DNA from 2 places in the Cytobacillus sp. QJM3NY_8 genome. Region 1 is predicted to be linked to the other one. Evidence: a T-box and tRNA genes for the amino acid it is inferred to sense, from the RefSeq annotation. Region 1 holds a T-box; the other holds one or more tRNA genes.

The links. The T-box of region 1 lies ahead of argS (arginine--tRNA ligase). A T-box ahead of a tRNA ligase gene usually reads a tRNA of that ligase, here a tRNA-Arg.
Region 2: it has a tRNA-Arg gene. The T-box ahead of argS (arginine--tRNA ligase) is inferred to sense a tRNA for this amino acid. The anticodon was not compared.

The regions. Positions count from the first base shown of each region.
Region 1 covers NZ_CM149681.1:215,766-222,354, forward strand. Annotated here, with positions in the region: gene AC0VZ9_RS01195 (EamA family transporter) at 276-1,169, opposite strand; gene AC0VZ9_RS01200 (Dps family protein) at 1,307-1,744, opposite strand; gene AC0VZ9_RS01205 (sulfite exporter TauE/SafE family protein) at 1,928-2,809, shown strand; gene argS (arginine--tRNA ligase) at 2,822-4,507, opposite strand; T-box leader at 4,554-4,814, opposite strand; gene AC0VZ9_RS01215 (FtsW/RodA/SpoVE family cell cycle protein) at 4,845-6,029, opposite strand; gene AC0VZ9_RS01220 (hypothetical protein) at 6,394-6,589, shown strand, end outside.
Region 2 covers NZ_CM149681.1:4,469,769-4,476,357, reverse strand. Annotated here, with positions in the region: rRNA gene AC0VZ9_RS22970 (23S ribosomal RNA) at 1-1,157, shown strand, start outside; rRNA gene rrf (5S ribosomal RNA) at 1,410-1,526, shown strand; tRNA gene AC0VZ9_RS22960 (tRNA-Val) at 1,536-1,611, shown strand; tRNA gene AC0VZ9_RS22955 (tRNA-Thr) at 1,632-1,707, shown strand; tRNA gene AC0VZ9_RS22950 (tRNA-Lys) at 1,851-1,926, shown strand; tRNA gene AC0VZ9_RS22945 (tRNA-Leu) at 1,942-2,026, shown strand; tRNA gene AC0VZ9_RS22940 (tRNA-Gly) at 2,035-2,109, shown strand; tRNA gene AC0VZ9_RS22935 (tRNA-Leu) at 2,116-2,204, shown strand; tRNA gene AC0VZ9_RS22930 (tRNA-Arg) at 2,220-2,296, shown strand; tRNA gene AC0VZ9_RS22925 (tRNA-Pro) at 2,304-2,380, shown strand; tRNA gene AC0VZ9_RS22920 (tRNA-Ala) at 2,390-2,465, shown strand; tRNA gene AC0VZ9_RS22915 (tRNA-Met) at 2,484-2,560, shown strand; tRNA gene AC0VZ9_RS22910 (tRNA-Ile) at 2,578-2,654, shown strand; tRNA gene AC0VZ9_RS22905 (tRNA-Ser) at 2,668-2,760, shown strand; tRNA gene AC0VZ9_RS22900 (tRNA-Met) at 2,779-2,852, shown strand; tRNA gene AC0VZ9_RS22895 (tRNA-Asp) at 2,856-2,932, shown strand; tRNA gene AC0VZ9_RS22890 (tRNA-Phe) at 2,958-3,033, shown strand; tRNA gene AC0VZ9_RS22885 (tRNA-Gly) at 3,048-3,121, shown strand; tRNA gene AC0VZ9_RS22880 (tRNA-Ile) at 3,126-3,202, shown strand; tRNA gene AC0VZ9_RS22875 (tRNA-Asn) at 3,217-3,291, shown strand; tRNA gene AC0VZ9_RS22870 (tRNA-Ser) at 3,297-3,387, shown strand; tRNA gene AC0VZ9_RS22865 (tRNA-Glu) at 3,392-3,463, shown strand; gene AC0VZ9_RS22860 (hypothetical protein) at 3,551-3,748, opposite strand; gene glgB (1,4-alpha-glucan branching enzyme) at 3,972-5,918, shown strand; gene AC0VZ9_RS22850 (glucose-1-phosphate adenylyltransferase) at 5,860-6,589, shown strand, end outside.

The DNA of each region.
Region 1 (6,589 bases):
TTCGGACAGGAGAAGAAGAAATCCGCAGGAGAGAGTCCGAACCCGGTGCAACTTCGGACAGGAGAAGAAGAAATCCGCAGGAGAGAGTCCGAACCCGGTGCAACTTCGGACAGGAGAAGAAGAAATCCGCAGGAGAGAGTCCGAACCCGGTGCAACTTCAGACAGGAGAAGAAGATTCGCAGGAGAGAGTCCGAACTCATGCAACAGCCTTTAAAGAAAAAAGACTTTGGAATGGATTCCAAAGTCTCCTGAAAAATTTTATCCGTAAAAACACGTTACGTGCTAAAACGATTCTTTGCTGCTTTTTTTAATGTGAACTGCGGAATGCTGATTCCGATCAGGATCAGCACGATTCCGAAAGTCTGTGCTTCTGAAATTCTTTCGCCAAGAATCAGCATGGCAGCAGCAACAGCGGCCGGGAGTTCGGCAGAACCTACAATTGTGGCAAGACCTGAATCTAAATGAGGTGAGCCGATTGCAAAAAATACAATTGGGAAAATAGCCCCGAACAATGCCATCAGCAGCCCGAATTTCCATAGGCCCTCAAGCTGGATGCCACCGCTTATTAAAACGGGGCCTGAAAAAGCTGCAACCAGAAGAAGTCCGCCAAACGTGATGAAGATGCTCCTCTGGATGGTTGGAATTCCTTTACCTGCCTTGCCGCTTGCAAAAATGAATACGGCAAATGTTACCGCAGATAATAAGCCATAGATCAGTCCCTCAGCTTGAATAGGATGTGACCCGGAATTAATCAGGTTGCTTGCAAATACAGTCCCTATAATTAGCAAAATCGAAGAAATGATTTTTGCTTTGCTGGGCATCTTTTTTTCATATAGAGCTTCTAAAAGAATTCCTATCCAGGTGAACTGAAATAAGAGGACAACAGCGATGGAGGCCGGATTCCGATCAAGGCTCATTCCATACAGAATGCCTGTTAAACTTAGGGAAGCACCGGTCAATAACAAAGCTGCTGTTTGTTGAAGGGTGATTTTTGTTTTTTTGATAAATGGGAAAGAAAGCAACAGCAAAAGGAGCCCAAATAAATATTGGCTTCCGGTCAATTCAGGAACAGAGTAGCCGGCCTGGAGTCCGAGTTTCACAATGGATGCCAGAATGCCATAACTGCATGCGCCAAGAAAAATGAATAATGAATATTTTAAGTTTCCCATTATGGATACTCCCTTCTGAAGATGATATCAGGCAATCAGGTCAATCATAACATCTCAGTAAGTCTTTAGGGGAAGATTTTTTCTGCACAAAAATAAGAGCCAGTGATTTTTCTCACTGACTCTTTCTTAATTATCGATTATTCTCCTAAGTAGGCATTTAACATCCAAATATGCGTATCCAATTTTTCCATAAGACCGATGGCAAAGTCGCCTGTCACTTGATCTTCCTGCTCCTCAGCAAGCTGTGCTAAAGAAATTAATTGTTCTTTAATATGTCTATAATCGGAAGCAAGAGCGGCAACCATATCTTCTGCTTTCTTTTCCCCATTAGACTCTTCAAGAGTAGTGATGCTTAAGAACTCCTTAAGTGTCGCTGCCGGTGAGCCGCCGATGGCTAGCAGGCGTTCGGCTGCCTCATCCACAACTTCAGCTGCTTCATTATATAATTCTTCGAACTTTTCATGAAGGGTAAAGAAAAGCGGGCCTTTTACAAACCAGTGGTAGCGGTGCAATTTAGTATAAAGAACACTCCAGTTTGCGATTTGTACATTTAATGCTGCATGTAATTTTTCCATTTTTATATTCCCCCTAAGTCATTTATATATTTATTATAACAAATATCAAATTAAAATCAATACTTATTTATAATAATTATAAATAAGCAAATTCAAAATCCACAGTATAACCATGGCTGATTATGGTAAAGTGATATAGTACCGCTTAATAGGCAAGACATACAGGTTAGTGAGGATTTTTTAATGGAATATCTCTTATTTATTACGCTCGGAGCGCTTATTAGTGTGCTCTCTGGTTTTTTTGGGGTAGGCGGGGGATTCATTCTTACTCCGACACTCATGCTGTTTGGCTTTTCTCCGGTAGAAGCAATCACAACGAGTTTGCTTTTTTCAATTGGTACCTCTCTTTCAGGCATCTTCGCTCATATCAGGATGAAGAATATATGGCTTAAGCAAGGGCTGATTCTTGGACTAAGCGGTATGGCAGCTACTCAGGCCGCCCATCCCTTTGTGCTGTTTCTTGAGGAAAAGGGCTGGGATGCGTGGGCAGTTCCTTTGTTTTATATCATTCTGCTGTCTTATTTTGCTTTGGGCATGTTAAAAAGAGGGAAAAAATCAGCCAATGCCGCTCCGTCATCTGAACATTCTCCATCCATTGTGAAAATGGTTCTGATTGGATTTTTTGCAGGATTTGTTTCTACGACATTAGGTGTGGGCGGCGGCTTTATTATGGTGCCTTTATCGGTTGCCTATTTAGGGATGATGCCGAAGAAAGCAGTAGGAACCAGCTTGTTTGCTATCATGTTAATCGTATCTGCAGGCTTTCTATCCTACGCTTCCACTGTCAGCATTGATTATTGGATTGGCATTTCACTCGTAACAGGAGGCCTGATAGGGTCACAATTTGGAGCGAAGCTTACCTCCTATTTTGAAAACGAAGAAATCACCTATATGCTCGGAGCCTTATATATGGCTACAGTGGCAAGTGTGATTCTGAAATTAATACATTTGAATTATACCGGCTTAGTGCTGATGGCCATTTTTGTCGGCGGCTTTTTAGTAAGAAGCCTTGTGAAAATGCATAAAGCAAATGCCCGCACAAAGGCAAAAAAGGAGAGACCATAATGGCCTCTCCTTTTACATTTGCCGGGGCACCTTCATGCCGAGTGTCTGCATCCCGTCGGAAAGAACAATTGTGACTGCTTTGACAAGGGCAAGTCTTGATTTGATGCTGTTATCCTTTTCTAATATTCTTACCTGTCCGTAATATTTATTGAAGGCTTGAGCCACATCAATCAAATATTTAGCCAGGACAGAAGGGGAAAGCTGCATATAAGATTGTCTGATTTTTTCAGGATACTGATAGAGCAGCTTGATAATTTCCCAGCTGTAAGAATCAGATAGCCCATTTTCGGCAGATGGAATATCGTCTGCCTTGCGGAGAAGAGAATAGGCCCGGGCATTGGTGTATTGCAGATAGGGTCCTGTTTCTCCTTCAAATGTCAGCATATCTTCAAGTGAAAATTCAATATTATTCATGCGGTCATTTTTCAGATCATGGAACAGAATAGCCCCGATGCCGACTGCTTCAGCGACTTCATCTTTGTTTTCCAAGCCGGGATTTTTAGCTTCGATATTGGTCTTTGCCAGAAGGATTGCTTCATTCAGGACCTCCTCAAGAAGGATGACTCTGCCTTTTCGGGTAGACATCTTTTTCCCATCTTTTAAATAGAGGCCAAAAGGGACATGTGTCATATTATCCGCCCACTCATAACCCATCTTTTTAATAACGCTTTTAACCTGCCTGAAATGGATGCTCTGTTCCTGACCGACAATGTATAGGGAATGATCAAACTGATAGGTTTCTTTTCTATAAAAAGCTGCAGCGAGATCCCGTGTTGCATACAGAGTCGCTCCGTCGGATTTTTTTATCAGGCATGGAGGAAGGTCTTCATCAGGCAGTTGAACCACCTCTGCGCCATCAGACTCAGCCAGCAGGTCTTTTGCCATGAGTTCCTCTATGACGGGTTCCATTTTATCATTATAAAAAGCTTCACCATTGTATGAGTCGAAATGAATGCCAAGCATATCATAAACCCGCTGGAATTCTTTCAATGATTCTTCTCTAAACCAGCTCCAGAGTGCCTGAGCTTGCTCATTTCCGTTTTCAAGCTCTTTGAACCAGGAACGCGCTTCATCTTCAAGGGCTGGGTTAGCTTCTGCTTCTTCATGGAAGCGTATATATAGGCTAAGCAGTTCCTTTATGGGATTTTCCTTCACTTTATCCGGGCTGCCCCACTTTGTATAAGCGGTGATCAGCTTGCCGAATTGTGTGCCCCAGTCGCCTAAGTGGTTGATTCTGACCGCTGTATAACCGCATTTTTCGGCCAGGCTGCCGAGGGCGTTTCCAATGACCGTAGACCGCAAATGGCCCATGGAGAAGGGCTTTGCGATGTTTGGCGAAGAGAAATCAAGCACGGCTGTTTTGCCTGCGCCATCATTCAGCTGTCCATATTCTTTTCCTTCGTTCAAAATTTTTTCCATTATGACTGCACCGGCTGACTCTTTGGAAAAGAAGATATTAATGTAAGGACCAGCAGCCTCTGCTTTTTCGATATGCGGTCCCTGAATCAGGCACGCTGTCTCGCCAGCAATAGAGGCAGGTGACTTCCTGAATGCTTTTGCAAGTGTAAAACAGGGAAAAGCAAGATCGCCATGTGCCGGATTCTTTGGCGTTTCGATTAAGTCCGCAATTGCTTCGTCAGAAAGCTGCCCATTCAGCACTGAAGCCAGCTGAGCTGTGAAAATAGCTTTGAAATTGATCATATTAACACCTCCTGGAAAATAAAAAAGCCCGTCTCTATATAAAAATAGAGACGAGCTGAAATCTACCCGCGGTACCACTCTGATTGTCCAAAGGACCTCTTTTGAAAGGACGTTTCAAAATATGCTTGAACGTATTTCCTAAAGGGGTTTGGTAACGGGACTCCTTACCCGGCATAGCCTACTTTTCTTTCAGCTATGCATCTCCGAAGTGCGCTTCACGAAAGGATTTCCCGACAGGCTTGCACCGTCCCTGTCTCGCTTTTAGGAAAGAGCCCTTTGCTACTCTCTTCATCATAGACACTAGATATATTAATGTTATTATACGCTGTTGGAATTATTTTGCAACATAATTTGAATCCGTTGAAAACATATAAGTTCTGTGATGGTACCGGATGCTGAAAATCAGGCCCATCGCCATCATGTTTCCCATAAGCGAGCTTCCGCCGTAGCTGATAAACGGCAGCGGAATGCCGGTGATTGGCAGTACCTGAATAGTCATACCGATATTTTGAAATACATGGAAGGTGATCATACTGATGACCCCGACGCAAATATAGGTATTAAAAGGGTCGGTCGTCTCCAAGCCGGTTTTAGTTAAGTGATAGATGAGCAGAAAGAAAAGGCTGATTACTACACTTGCACCAAAAAAGCCGTACTCCTCGCCAATGACGCTAAAAATAAAATCAGTATGGGCATCAGGCACATACACCTGTCTGTCAGTAAACCCTTTTCCGGATATTAATCCTGAGCCGATTGCGAGCATGGAGTTGTACAGCTGCATTCCGGCTCCCTGCTTGTGATTAACCGGGTCAAGCCAGGAATAAATTCGGCTGAACTGATAGGGGTCTATCCCAAGGTACTTCTCTAAAATCTCCGGTGCTATGATGACCAGATAGAGCACCGTTCCCGCGAAAGCGCCAAGGATTCCATAAATCGGAACAAGGATTTTCCAGGTGATCCCGGAAACCAGGATGATTCCAGTTAATATGGCGATGATGACAAGGGCGGTACCCAGGTCTTCAATAATAATCAATCCTAATGGAGGCAATGTGGCTGCCCCTAATTTGATTAGAAGGAAAAAGTCCGTGCCTGCAGTCTTTGCCTGATATTTCAGATGGTGGTCAGCGATGACTTTGCTGAGGGCAATGATAAGGAATACCTTAACAAACTCTGAGGGCTGCACAGAACCAAGTCCAGGAATGATATACCACAATGTAGCCCCTTTGCGCTCTGGTGCAATGCTTTCCGGTGCAATGAATAACCCGACAAGCAATAGGATGCCTAAACCGTACAGCAGCCAAGTAAGCCTTCTGATTTGCTCGCTGTCAAAATACATGACAATTGCCACAATGATAGCTCCGACAACATAATTTTTTATTTGTGAGACGACAAAATTCCCTTCATATTGATTGGAGGATTGTCCGCTGTAAATAGCGATGCAGCTGATGAGGAAAAATAGCAGCAGAAGAAAGCATAACGTCCAATCGAACCGGTCTGAGAATCTATTATTCTTGTTCATTTGTATACACCTGGTTTCTGTACCTTTTTACATTTTTATCCTAACAAAGAAAAATAAACCTTACAATGGAGAACAGAATACATTTTTTCTCTGCATGTAGTTAGACGAATGAATCAGCATGATGGTTTCCTGTATTTTCAAAAAACCGGGCAGGCTGCAATTTAAAATTTTTTCTCATCGGCAAAGATATTTTCAGTTATTTTTGCTACAATAAGAGAATAAAATACTGGATGTTTAACAGGCAGTTTCAAAAAGAAGCTGTCTTTTTACTAATTTGTGAAGGCGCTTGCGCTATTCTTATCTGTCTAGCTCAGTGCTTTTCTTTGAAAACACCACTTTGGGTAACGGTTCGGAGGTTTCGTCATTGAAAAGAAGGAATCATGCTATTCGTGATCTCATCTACATCCATCTTAATGAACAGGATCAGTATGTGATGACTTATGGAATTGAGTTTGCAGAGTTTGCCCAAACTCTTTCCGATTCTATTAACAATCTGCTGTTGTTAAAGCATCGTTTTGAACATGGGGACTTTAATACCCACACGATGTTCGATTATGTGT
Region 2 (6,589 bases), 1.0 Mb from region 1:
TGATGAGCCGCAGTGAATAGGCCCAGGCGACTGTTTAGCAAAAACACAGGTCTCTGCGAAGCCGCAAGGCGAAGTATAGGGGCTGACGCCTGCCCGGTGCTGGAAGGTTAAGAGGAGAGGTTAGCGCAAGCGAAGCTTTGAATCGAAGCCCCAGTAAACGGCGGCCGTAACTATAACGGTCCTAAGGTAGCGAAATTCCTTGTCGGGTAAGTTCCGACCCGCACGAAAGGCGTAACGATCTGGGCACTGTCTCAACGAGAGACTCGGTGAAATTATAGTACCTGTGAAGATGCAGGTTACCCGCGACAGGACGGAAAGACCCCGTGGAGCTTTACTGTAGCCTGATATTGAATTTTGGTACAGCTTGTACAGGATAGGTAGGAGCCTGAGAAGCCGGAGCGCCAGCTTCGGTGGAGGCGTCGGTGGGATACTACCCTGGCTGTATTGAAATTCTAACCCGCGCCCCTTATCGGGGCGGGAGACAGTGTCAGGTGGGCAGTTTGACTGGGGCGGTCGCCTCCTAAAAAGTAACGGAGGCGCCCAAAGGTTCCCTCAGAATGGTTGGAAATCATTCGCAGAGTGTAAAGGCACAAGGGAGCTTGACTGCGAGACCTACAAGTCGAGCAGGGACGAAAGTCGGGCTTAGTGATCCGGTGGTTCCGCATGGAAGGGCCATCGCTCAACGGATAAAAGCTACCCCGGGGATAACAGGCTTATCTCCCCCAAGAGTCCACATCGACGGGGAGGTTTGGCACCTCGATGTCGGCTCATCGCATCCTGGGGCTGTAGTCGGTCCCAAGGGTTGGGCTGTTCGCCCATTAAAGCGGTACGCGAGCTGGGTTCAGAACGTCGTGAGACAGTTCGGTCCCTATCCGTCGTGGGCGCAGGAAATTTGAGAGGAGCTGTCCTTAGTACGAGAGGACCGGGATGGACGCACCGCTGGTGTACCAGTTGTCTTGCCAAAGGCATCGCTGGGTAGCTATGTGCGGAAGGGATAAGTGCTGAAAGCATCTAAGCATGAAGCCCCCCTCGAGATGAGATTTCCCATAGCGTCAAGCTAGTAAGATCCCTGAAAGATGATCAGGTTGATAGGTCAGAGGTGGAAGCGTGGCGACATGTGGAGCTGACTGATACTAATCGATCGAGGACTTAACCAAAACGAAAAGTGGAGGCGACTGTTCAACTTCGAGAGACGTTGGAGAGCCGGCCATTCAAATCCTGTTTTTGGGATTTGGAGGGACGGATCGAAACGGCCGAGAAGTTAGGAGCCGAAGCTAGACAAGTCATTGGTGAATACTCGGCAAATGCTTCTTCATGCATTATCTAGTTTTGAGAGAATGAAAAATATGAAATTTTCTCTTGAAAAATCCTAAAAAGACGGTATAATAAAACTTGTCTTTGGAAAATAGTCTGGTGGCGATAGCGAGAAAGTCACACCCGTTCCCATACCGAACACGGAAGTTAAGCTTCTCAGCGCCGATGGTAGTTAGGGGCTGTCCCCTTGTGAGAGTAGGACGTTGCCGGGCGTTAATAATGGAGGATTAGCTCAGCTGGGAGAGCATCTGCCTTACAAGCAGAGGGTCGGCGGTTCGATCCCGTCATCCTCCACCATTAATTTAAATGTACAAGCTGCCGGTGTAGCTCAATTGGTAGAGCAACTGACTTGTAATCAGTAGGTTGGGGGTTCAAGTCCTCTCGCCGGCACCATTTCAACGAGCCATTAGCTCAGTCGGTAGAGCAGATTGCAGCATCAGTGAATTTCTACATCCGAATAGCAATCTGTGACAAAGCGTTTAGCTTTGGAACATCTGACTGCACATAACAGGCTTTAGGTAGTCTCATAAAATTATGAGCCATTAGCTCAGTCGGTAGAGCATCTGACTTTTAATCAGAGGGTCGAAGGTTCGAGTCCTTCATGGCTCACCATTTTAATTTCATATTGCGGGTGTGGCGGAATTGGCAGACGCACCAGACTTAGGATCTGGCGCCGCAAGGCGTGGGGGTTCGACTCCCTTCACCCGCACCATTCTTTATGCGGAAGTAGTTCAGTGGTAGAACATCACCTTGCCAAGGTGGGGGTCGCGGGTTCGAATCCCGTCTTCCGCTCCATTTATTGCCGGGGTGGCGGAACTGGCAGACGCACAGGACTTAAAATCCTGCGGTAGGTGACTACCGTACCGGTTCGATTCCGGTCCTCGGCACCAGTAGAATTTAACATTGCGCCCGTAGCTCAATTGGATAGAGCGTTTGACTACGGATCAAAAGGTTAGGGGTTCGACTCCTCTCGGGCGCGCCATTATATACGGGGAGTAGCTCAGCTTGGTAGAGCACTTGGTTTGGGACCAAGGGGTCGCAGGTTCGAATCCTGTCTTCCCGACCATTTATTATTGGGGCCTTAGCTCAGCTGGGAGAGCGCCTGCTTTGCACGCAGGAGGTCAGCGGTTCGATCCCGCTAGGCTCCACCATAAATATTTTAACACTTCGGCGGTGTAGCTCAGCTGGCTAGAGCGTACGGTTCATACCCGTGAGGTCGGGGGTTCGATCCCCTCCGCCGCTACCATTTAATTCATCGATGCTGGACCTTTAGCTCAGCTGGTTAGAGCAGACGGCTCATAACCGTCCGGTCGTAGGTTCGAGTCCTACAAGGTCCACCATTTTCATTTATACGGAGGAATACCCAAGTCCGGCTGAAGGGATCGGTCTTGAAAACCGACAGGCGGGTCAAACCGCGCAGGGGTTCGAATCCCCTTTCCTCCTCCATATATTTAATAATATTATCGCGGGGTGGAGCAGTCCGGTAGCTCGTCGGGCTCATAACCCGAAGGTCGCAGGTTCAAATCCTGCCCCCGCAATCTGGTCCGGTAGTTCAGTTGGTTAGAATGCCTGCCTGTCACGCAGGAGGTCGCGGGTTCGAGTCCCGTCCGGACCGCCATTTTTACAAAAAATAAATAATATGTGGCTCAGTAGCTCAGTCGGTAGAGCAAAGGACTGAAAATCCTTGTGTCGGCGGTTCGATTCCGTCCTGAGCCACCATTTTAGAACCTTATGCGGGTGTAGTTTAGTGGTAAAACCTCAGCCTTCCAAGCTGATGATGAGGGTTCGATTCCCTTCACCCGCTCCAAAATGGGCCTATAGCTCAGCTGGTTAGAGCGCACGCCTGATAAGCGTGAGGTCGATGGTTCGAGTCCATTTAGGCCCACCATTTTATATTATTGTTCCGCAGTAGCTCAGTGGTAGAGCATTCGGCTGTTAACCGAACGGTCGTAGGTTCGAATCCTACCTGCGGAGCCATATATGGGGAAGTACTCAAGTGGCTGAAGAGGCGCCCCTGCTAAGGGTGTAGGTCGGGTAACCGGCGCGAGGGTTCAAATCCCTCCTTCTCCGCCATATTGGCCCCTTGGTCAAGCGGTTAAGACACCGCCCTTTCACGGCGGTAACACGGGTTCGAATCCCGTAGGGGTCATACAAAAAAGCTGTCAACAATTTGTTGGCAGCTTTTTTGTTGTCTTTTCTGTTCCAGCCTGCCCTCGGTTAGTTGCTTCTCTGTTTTTTAATCAAACCTCTCTTCTGCCTTGCTTAATTTATTGCCTGGATTATTCAAATCGATTTCAGAAGATATTCCCGTATAGGGGCCTCTAAACATATCCCCGGTGGCCATAATCTTTCCATCCGGTGCTTCAAATATCGGAATTCTTATTTCATCTTTTGATGCCTCGTTTAATAAAAATTCCTCTTCTTTATTGCTCAAAATATTATTCTCCTTTCATTTTTTGCTTGCATACTTTGTTTTATTTTGTCTAAGTTTACCGGAGATTATGTCGAAGACTGTTAGATTGGGCAGAATGCTATCGGTTTTTAACGGGATTTGAATGTTGTTGTCATAAAATTAAAAAAACTTTTACAAGGATTTTTCTCACGTCTCACGAATATAACAGGAAAGTCAAAAGAAACGACACTGGGTGGGGAGAAGGATGGTAGTGGATACTTTGGTTCCAACCGATTACCAGCTGCATTTGTTCCATGAAGGGACATATTATGAGAGTCACCAGTTATTTGGTGCACATGTAGTTTCAAATGGCGGAGAAGTGATTACCCGTTTTTGCGTATGGGCACCGAACGCTGAAATTATCAGATTAGTCGGTGATTTTAATGATTGGAATGGAGAAGGCTATACCTTACATAGAGTGAATAATGAAGGTGTCTGGTTTATTCAGCTGGATGGAAACATGGAAGGTGCCTTGTATAAGTATGAAATTGAAACAAAGAAAGGGGAAGTGGTATTAAAGGCTGATCCTTATAGCTTTTTTTCAGAAGTAAGGCCCAATACAGCATCTATAGTATATTCGCTTGACGGATATCAGTGGAATGACAGCAAATGGATGCAAAAAAAAGAAATGAAGCCTATTTATACGGAGCCTGCAGTCATTTATGAAGTTCATCTGGGTTCGTGGAAGCAAAAAGAGTCTGGAAGTCTGTTTACATACAGGGAGCTTGCAGATGAACTCATTCCTTATGTGGTGGAGCATGGGTTTACGCATATAGAATTGCTTCCTCTAATTGAGCATCCGCTCGACGCTTCCTGGGGCTATCAGGGAACAGGTTATTACTCTGTTACAAGCCGTTACGGCAGCCCGCATGATTTTATGTATTTTGTTGATCAGTGCCATCAGCAGGGTGTTGGGGTCATTCTGGACTGGGTACCGGGACACTTCTGCAAAGATGCCCACGGCCTTTACCAGTTTGATGGATCGTATTTGTATGAGTATGAAACAGAAGGCGACAGAGAGAACCGAGTATGGGGGACAGCTAATTTTGACCTGAGCAAAAATGAAGTTCAAAGCTTTCTTATTTCCAACGCTGTTTTTTGGATGGAAAAATATCATATTGATGGCTTTCGGGTTGATGCGGTGGCTAATATTATCTATTGGCCTAACCGGGATGGAAAGACAGAAAATCCATTCGGCACCCGTTTTCTGCAAAACTTAAATAAAGTTGTTTCGCAATATGATTCTTCCTTTCTCATGATGGCAGAGGATTCAACAGACTGGCCGCAAGTGACTGCACCAGTCCATTATGGAGGGCTGGGTTTTCATTACAAGTGGAATATGGGCTGGATGAATGACGTTCTTACATATATGGAAACAGCACCTGAGAGGCGATCTGATGTTCATGGAAAGATGACTTTTTCGCTTTTGTATGCTTTTACGGAAAACTTCATATTGCCTTTTTCACATGATGAAGTTGTCCATGGAAAGAAATCGCTGCTTGATAAAATGCCCGGAGATTACTGGCAAAAATTTGCGCAATTCAGGCTCCTGCTTGGCTACATGATTGCCCACCCCGGCAAGAAGCTTCTTTTCATGGGGAGCGAACTTGGGCAGTTTTCCGAATGGAAAGACAAAGAACAGCTTGATTGGCATCTGCTTGATTACGAGATGCATAAAAAGGCAAATGATTATGTGAAAGAATTAATAAAGGTTTATAAACGTTCAAAGGCTCTTTTTGAGCTTGATCACCTTCAGGATGGCTTTGAATGGATTGATTGTCATAATGCAGACCAATCCATCTTTTCCTTTATCAGAAAAGGCTCAAAAGTGGATGATTTTCTTGTGATTGTCTGCAATTTCACACCTGCTTTCTACCCTAATTATCGTATTGGAATTCCAAAGGCGGGGTCTTATAGGGAAATACTCAACAGTGATAGTGATAGCTTTGGAGGATCAAATAGCACCAACAAGAGGGTCCTTAAGACTGAGGAAAAAGAGTTTCACGGCAAGCCGTTCAGTTTGGAAATGTCTATTCCGCCATTTGGCATTTCAATCTTACGCCCTGTAAAACATCGGAAGGAGAGGAAGGGAAATGGGAAAGAAAAAGTGCGTCGCAATGTTATTAGCAGGAGGGAAAGGGAGCAGGCTTAGTTCTCTAACAAAAAGTCTTGCGAAACCTGCAGTGCCATTTGGAGGGAAATACCGGATTATTGATTTTACATTGAGCAATTGCACCAATTCCGGAATTGATACAGTCGGTGTTCTTACCCAATACCAGCCGCTGGTTCTGAATTCGTATATTGGCATAGGCAGCGCATGGGATCTTGATAGAAAGAACGGCGGTGTGACAGTGCTGCCCCCTTACAGTGAATCATCGGAAGTCAAGTGGTATACGGGAACAGCAAGTGCTATTTATCAGAACCTCAATTATCTAAAGCAATATGATCCGGAATATGTCCTGATTTTATCCGGTGATCATATTTATAAAATGAATTATGAGCTGATGCTGAATTATCATATTGAAAAAGGCGCGGATGCGACTATTTCTGTAATTGAAGTACCTTGGCCGGAGGCAAGCAGGTTCGGAATCATGAATACGGATGAGGAGATGCGGGTCGCAGAATTTGAGGAAAAACCAGCATATCCAAAAAATAATCTGGCCTCCATGGGAATATATATTTTTAATTGGTCTGTTTTAAAAGAATATCTGGAAATGGATGACCGCAATCCGGAGTCCACTCATGACTTTGGAAAGGACATCATTCCATTAATGCTTGACGAAAATAAAAAGCTGTTCGCATACCCGTTCAATGGCTATTGGA